Linked DNA regions of Saccharopolyspora erythraea NRRL 2338. The protein of the gene in region 1 binds, or shares a complex with, the protein of each later gene. Links are inferred from orthologs where the notes say so. Each region holds a gene or a part of one and is shown on either strand. Other genes may lie near its edges.

What was found.
Region 2: the proteins of SACE_RS35260 (region 1) and SACE_RS30570 are in contact, whole or in part, in a solved structure (PDB 8BNU), measured with the Escherichia coli proteins. The link is inferred for Saccharopolyspora erythraea NRRL 2338 from one-to-one orthologs.

What each region holds. Positions count from the first base shown.
Region 1 is NC_009142.1:8,109,502-8,112,777, reverse strand. What follows is about bases 49-3,015. They hold SACE_RS35260 (acetyl-CoA C-acetyltransferase), read right to left. Parts: upstream 2,188-3,015; coding sequence 910-2,187; downstream 49-909. Other genes in these bases: SACE_RS35255 (3-oxoacyl-ACP reductase), read left to right, coding at 2,280-3,015; SACE_RS35265 (SIMPL domain-containing protein), read left to right, coding at 247-861; SACE_RS35270 (ArsR/SmtB family transcription factor), read right to left, coding at 49-87. Also shown: more of SACE_RS35270, read right to left, coding at 1-48; more of SACE_RS35255, read left to right, coding at 3,016-3,276.
Region 2 is NC_009142.1:7,124,306-7,127,568, forward strand. Bases 129-3,082 are described here. They hold SACE_RS30570 (3-hydroxyacyl-CoA dehydrogenase NAD-binding domain-containing protein), read right to left. Parts: upstream 2,736-3,082; coding sequence 522-2,735; downstream 129-521. Other genes in these bases: SACE_RS30565 (hypothetical protein), read left to right, coding at 129-405; SACE_RS30575 (acetyl-CoA C-acetyltransferase), read right to left, coding at 2,743-3,082. Outside these bases: more of SACE_RS30565, read left to right, coding at 1-128; more of SACE_RS30575, read right to left, coding at 3,083-3,263. UniProt on the Escherichia coli protein: Catalyzes the formation of a hydroxyacyl-CoA by addition of water on enoyl-CoA. Also exhibits 3-hydroxyacyl-CoA epimerase and 3-hydroxyacyl-CoA dehydrogenase activities.

The DNA.
Region 1 (3,276 bases):
GCCCCGGGAGAGCCGGGTCAGGATCGCCCGGCGCGTCGGGTCGGCCAGGGCCGAGAACACGAGGCTCAACGGATCGGCGGCAGTCAATTAGCCAACTCCTTAATTAAGGAAGTGCTTCAACGCTAGGCCCGTGCGGGCGGCTCGTCAATGCTGACCTGGTTGTAGGTCTTTATATCCATCTATTGAATAAATCCGATATTGATCAATACGACGCCATGGAGCCGCCGGAGTGCTTGGGTGGCGGGCATGGCCGAAGTCGTGACCAACGGAAACGGGCAGGTGCTGCGCACCGCCGACCGCGCAACGCTCACCGTCTCCTTCAGCGCGTCGGCGCAGGAGAGGCGGCCGGCTGTCGACGCGCTCGCCGACCGCGTCAGCGGCATCGAGGACCTGCTGTCGACGGTCGAGGTGCGCAGCAGGAATCTCACCGTGCACCCCACCTACGAAGAGGGACGCCAAATCGGCTGCCAGGCGCGGCAGTACTACACCCTGCGCGTCGCTGGTCGGGAGGAGCTGGAGCGCCTGGCGGGAGCGCTGCTGGAGGCGGAGCCGGAACGGCTCGACGGCCCGCGCTGGGAGCTGAGTGACCAGGCCGACGCGGCGGCCGAGGCGCAGCGGCGGGCCGTGGCCGACGCCCGCGGGCGCGCGGAGGCGTACGCCGACGCGCTGGGGCGGGCGCTCGGGCCGCTGGTGCGCCTGGTCGACGGCGGCGCGGAGCGCCGCGGGCCGGCGGCGCCCGCGTTCGGCGGAGCCGCCGCGCCGGGCGCGCGGAGCGCGGCCGACAGCGTGCGGGCGCTCGACCTCGCGCCGGGGCAGGTGAGCGTCACGGCCTCGTGCACCGTCACCTGGGCGCTGGACTGACGCGGGCCCGGGCTCGCGGGTGGCGGTCACCCGCGAGCCGGTCGCCGGTCAGCGTTCGACGATCGCGGTGACCCCCTGGCCGCCCGCGGCGCAGATGGAGATCAGGCCGCGGCCGGAGCCGCGCTCGGCGAGCAGCTTCGCCAGCGTGGCCACGATCCGGCCGCCGGTGGCGGCGAACGGGTGACCCGCTGCGAGCGAGGAGCCGTTGACGTTCAGCTTCTCCGGGTCGACCGAGCCCAGCGGGGCGTCCAGCCCGAGCCGGTTCTTGCAGAAGTCCGGGTCCTCCCACGCCTTCAGCGTCGCCAGCACCTGGGAGGCGAAGGCCTCGTGGACCTCGTAGAAGTCGAAGTCGCCCAGTCCCAGCCCGGCCCTGGCCAGCAGTCTCGGCACCGCGTAGGCGGGCGCCATCAGCAGCCCCTCGTCGCCGCTGACGTGGTCGACCGCGGCCGACACGAAGTCGTTGAGGTAGGCCAGCACCGGAAGCCTGCGCTCCTGCGCCCATTCCTCGCTGGCCAGCAGCACCGTCGAAGCGCCGTCGGAGAGCGGCGTCGAGTTGCCCGCCGTCATCGTCGCGTCCTCGCCGCCGCCGAAGACCGGCTTGAGCTTGGCGAGCTTCTCGGCCGTGCTGTCCGGCCGCAGGTTCTGGTCCTGGGCGAGGCCCTGGAACGAGGTGACCAGGTCGTCGAAGAACCCGCGCTCGTAGGCCGCCGCGAGCCGCTGGTGGCTGCGGGCGGCGAGCTCGTCCTGCGCCTCGCGCCCGATCTGCCAGGCCGGCGCGGTCCTGGCGGCGTGCTCGCCCATGGAGAGCCCGGTGCGGGGCTCGGAGTTGCGCGGGATCTCGGGCACGACGTGCTGGGGCCGGATGCCGGCCAGCGCCTTGAGCCGCGCGGCCGGGGTCTTGGCGTGGTTCGCCGCGAGCAGCACGCGCCGCAGGTCCTCGTTGACGCCGATGGGGGCGTCGCTGGCCGTGTCGACGCCACCGGCGATGCCGCTGTCGATCTGGCCGAGCGCGATCTTGTTGGCCACCGAGATGACCGACTCGAGCCCGGTCGCGCAGGCCATCTGCACGTCGTGCGCCGGGGTCCGGGGGTCCAGCCTGGAGCCGAGGACCGTCTCGCGCGCCAGGTTGAAGTCCCGGCTGTGCTTGAGCACCGCTCCGGCGACGAACTCGCCGACCTGCTCGCCCTGCAGGGCGAAGCGGGCGATCAGCCCGTCGAGTGCCGCGGTGAGCATGTCCTGGTTGGAGGCGCGGGCGTAGGGGCCGCCGGCGCGCGCGAACGGGATCCGGTTGCCGCCAACTACCGCGACCCGGCGAACGGAGGACATACCTGACTCCCTCACTGGTGCTGACTCTCTGGGCAATCTAACCTACCGATGAGTAGCTTATGCGTCGAGCCGTCAGTCCGCAGGAGTGTCGAATGTCCGACCGGTACCTACAGTTCACCTCGTCCCCGCTGGGACGGCAGATCAGCAAGCGCCTCGGTCTCCCGCAGCCGACCCCGCTGCGGCGCCACCGCCCGGGCGACCCGGTCGTCTCCGGCCCGGTGCTCACCGGCGCCGCCGCCGGCTCGCGCCTCGGCGCCTCGGTGGCCGCCACCCTCAAGGACGTCCACGCCCAGGTCCACGACGTGCGCACCGACGGCGCCCGCTACGCCGGGCTGGTCTTCGACGCCAGCGGCGTGCACTCCAGCACCGACCTGCGGCAGGTCTACGAGTTCTTCGCCTCGACGATCCGGCAGGTCGACCGGTGCGGCCGGGTGGTCGTGCTCGCCGCACCGCCCGAGGAGGCCGCCGACCCGCGCGAGCAGGTCGCCCGCCGGGCGCTGGAGGGTTTCACCCGCAGCGTCGGCAAGGAGCTCAAGCGCGGGGCGACCGTGCAGCTCGTCTACGTCTCCGAAGGCGCCGAAGGGGCACTCGACTCGACGCTGCGCTTCCTGCTCTCGGCGAAGTCCGCCTACGTGTCCGGGCAGGTCGTGCGGATCGGGCCGGCCGAGGTCCCCGAGGTCGACCAGGCGCAGCCGCTGCGCGACAAGGTCGCGCTGGTCACCGGCGCGTCCCGGGGCATCGGCGAGGCGATCGCCGAGACCCTGGCTCGCGACGGCGCGCACGTGGTCTGCCTCGACGTCCCCGCCCAGGGCGGTGACCTGACCCGGGTCGCAAACAGCATCGGCGGCTCGACGCTCCAGCTCGACATCACCGCCCAGGACGCGCCGCAGCGCATCCTCGAGCACTTCACCGAACGACACGGCGGCATCGACGTCGTCGTGCACAACGCGGGCATCACCCGGGACAAGACGCTGGGCCGGATGACCGAGCAGCAGTGGGACGCGGTGATCGCGGTCAACCTCACCTCGCAGGAGCGCATCAACGAAGCGCTGCTCGCGGAGGGCTCGCCGCTGCGGCCGGGCGGGCGGA
Region 2 (3,263 bases), 990 kb from region 1 along the record:
GCCGAACTGGCACCCCGCCCGCCGGACCACGAGGGCGTGTCAGCCCTCGACACCGTCAGCCGGCTCGACGCCGCGCACGGGTACGGCATGCGCCCGGCGACCGTCCCGGTCGGCACCGTGATGCCGCTGGCCAGGCAGGCACCGGGGGTCGACCCGCTGCTGACCGAGGTGAACACCCGCGGCAACGCCCTGGCGAAGACCTACCAGCGCATCGCGCCTGCGCCGCAACCACCCGCGCCCGCGGTGCCTCCGTCCGCGGCGCCCGCGTCAGAGCGGCAGACCCCCGCGCTGCCCTCGCTCGACAGCACGCTGGAGGACGCGGTGGTGGGCTCGGCGCACAACGTCGCCACCGGACTCCCGCAGAGCCCGTCCCAGGTCACCGGCCTGGCCTCCGCAGCGCAGTAGCGCGGGGAGTTCAACGGAAGAACGAAGGGCGCCGGACCGAGGTCCGGCGCCCTTCAGCCGTTCGGCGGTGGCGGTGCGGCTCCACCACGAGGCCGCTCCGGCACCGGCCGACCGCGTCAGGCGGCCGCGGCGGCGGCCACGATGGCGGCGTCGGGCTCGCCCAGCTCGAACGGCTCACCGGCCTCCGCGCGACGCACCAGCGACGCCGGCGGCTCGAAGCGCTCGCCGTAGCGGGCCGCCAGCTCCCGCGACCGCGCGACGAAACCGGCCAGACCGCCCGGGTAGCCGTTCATGTACTGCACGACGCCGCCGGTCCAGGCCGGGAAACCGATGCCCATGATCGAACCGATGTTGGCGTCGGGCACCGACAGCAGCACGCCCTCGTCGAGGCAGCGCACCGTCTCCAGCGCCTCGATGAACAGCATCCGCTCGCGGAGGTCGACGAGGTCCACATCGGACGGATCGGCGCCGGTGCCGAAGTGCTCGAGCAGACCAGGCCACAGCCGGGTGCGCTTTCCGTCGGCGTACTCGTAGAAACCGGCTCCGCCGGAGCGGCCCTTGCGGTCGAACTCCTCGACCATCCGGTCCAGCACCGCGTCGGCGGGGTGCGGGGCCCAGGTGCCGCCCTGCGCCTCGACGGCGCGCCTGGTCTCCTCCCTGATCCTGCGCGGCAGGGTCAGGGTCAGCTCGTCGAAGAGCTGGAGCACCGGAGCCGGGAAGCCGGCCTGCGCCGAAGCCTGCTCGATCGAGGCCGGGTGCACGCCCTCGGCGAGCATCGCCACGCCCTCGTTGAGGAACGTGCCGATGACGCGGCTGGTGAAGAAACCGCGGCTGTCGTTGACCACGATCGGCGTCTTGCTGATCTGGCGCACGACGTCGAAGGCGCGCGCCAGCGCGCGGTCGCTGGTCCGCTCCCCGCGGATGATCTCCACCAGCGGCATCTTGTCGACCGGCGAGAAGAAGTGCAGCCCGATGAAGTCCTCGCGGCGGCGGACGCCCTCGGCCAGCGTGGTGATCGGCAGCGTGGAGGTGTTGGAGCAGATCAGCGCGTCCGGGTCGATGACGTCCTCGATCTCGGCGTAGACCTGGTGCTTGAGCTTGGTGTCCTCGAAGACCGCCTCGATCACCAGGTCGGCGCCCGCCAGGTCCGCGGCCTTGTCGGTTGCGGTGATCCGCGCCAGGACCTCGTCGCGCTTGGCCTCGGTGGAACGCCCCTTGGCGATGGCCTTGTCCAGCACCGTCTTCGAGTACGCCTTGCCCTTCTCGGCGGCCTCGACGGAGACGTCCTTGATGACGACCTGCATCCCGGCCTTGGCGCAGACGTGGGCGATGCCCGCGCCCATCATGCCGCCGCCGAGCACCGCGACCTTCTTCGCCTGCCACTGCTCGACGCCGTCCGGGCGGCTGCCGCCGGAGTTGACGTGCTGGAGGTCGAAGAAGAACGCCTTGCTCATGTTCTTGGCGGTCTGGCCGCAGACCAGCTCGACGAAGTAGCGGCCCTCGATCTCGAACGCGGTGTCCACGTCGACCTGGGCGCCCTCGACCGCCGCGCAGAGGATGTTGCGCGGCGCCGGGTACGGCGCGCCCTTGAGCTGCTTGCGCAGGTTGGCCGGGAACGCGGGCAGGTTCGCCGCGAAGCTCGGCGTCGACGGCGTCCCGCCGGGGATCTTGTAGCCCTTGCGGTCCCAGGGCTGGTCCGCCTGCGGGTTGGCCTTGATCCAGTCCTTGGCCGCGGTCAGCAGTTCCTCGGGGGTGTCGACCAGCTCGTCGACCAGGCCGAGCTCCTTGGCCCGCTCCGGGCGCAGCCGCTGGCCCTGGGTCAGCACGTGCACCAGCGCGTCGGCGATGCCGATCAGCCGGACCGTGCGGACCACGCCGCCCGCGCCGGGCAGCAGGCCGAGGGTGACCTCGGGGAATCCGAAGCGCGACTTGGCGTCGTTGAGCGCGACGCGGTGGTGGCAGCCCAGGGCGATCTCCAGGCCGCCGCCGAGCGCGGTGCCGTTGAGGGCGGCCACGACCGGGACGCCGAGCGTCTCCAGCCTGCGCAGCTGCTGCTTGACGGCCCGGCTGGTCTCGGTGATCTGCTGGACGTTCTCGGGCCGCGCGCGGATCAGGTCGCGCAGGTCGCCGCCGGCGAAGAAGGTGCTCTTGGCCGAGGTGAGCACGACCCCGGTGATGCGCTCGCGCTCGTCCTCCAGCCGCTGGAGGGTCTCCTCCATCGAGCGCACGTAGCGCTCGTTCATCGTGTTGGCCTGCTGCTGCGGGTCGTCCAGGGTCAGCACGACGACGCCGTCTTCCTCGGTCCAGCGGATGGTGCTCTGCTCGCTCATGTCTGCCTCAGCCGATCCGTTCCACGATGGTCGCGATTCCCATGCCGCCGCCGATGCACAGCGTGGCGAGCCCGAAGCGCTCGCCGCGGCGTTCCAGTTCGTCGATGAGGGTGCCCAGGATCATCGCCCCGGTGGCGCCCAGCGGGTGGCCCATCGCGATCGCGCCGCCGTTGACGTTGACCTTGTCGTGCGGCACGCCGAAGTCCTTCATGAACTTCAGCGGGACCGCGGCGAACGCCTCGTTGATCTCGACCAGGTCGATCTGGTCGATGGTCATGTCCGCCTTGGCCAGCGCCTTGCGGACCGCCGGGCCGGGGCCGGTGAGCATGATCGTCGGGTCGGCTCCGCTGAGCGCGGCGGCGACGATGCGGGCGCGCGGCCGCAGCCCGGTGCGCTCGCCGAGGGCCTCGCTGCCGATCAGCGCGAGCGCGGCGCCGTCGACGATGCCCGACGAGTTGCCGGCGGTGTGCACGTGGTCGATGCGCTCGACCCAGTGGTACTTCTGCTGCGCGACGGCGTCGAAACCGC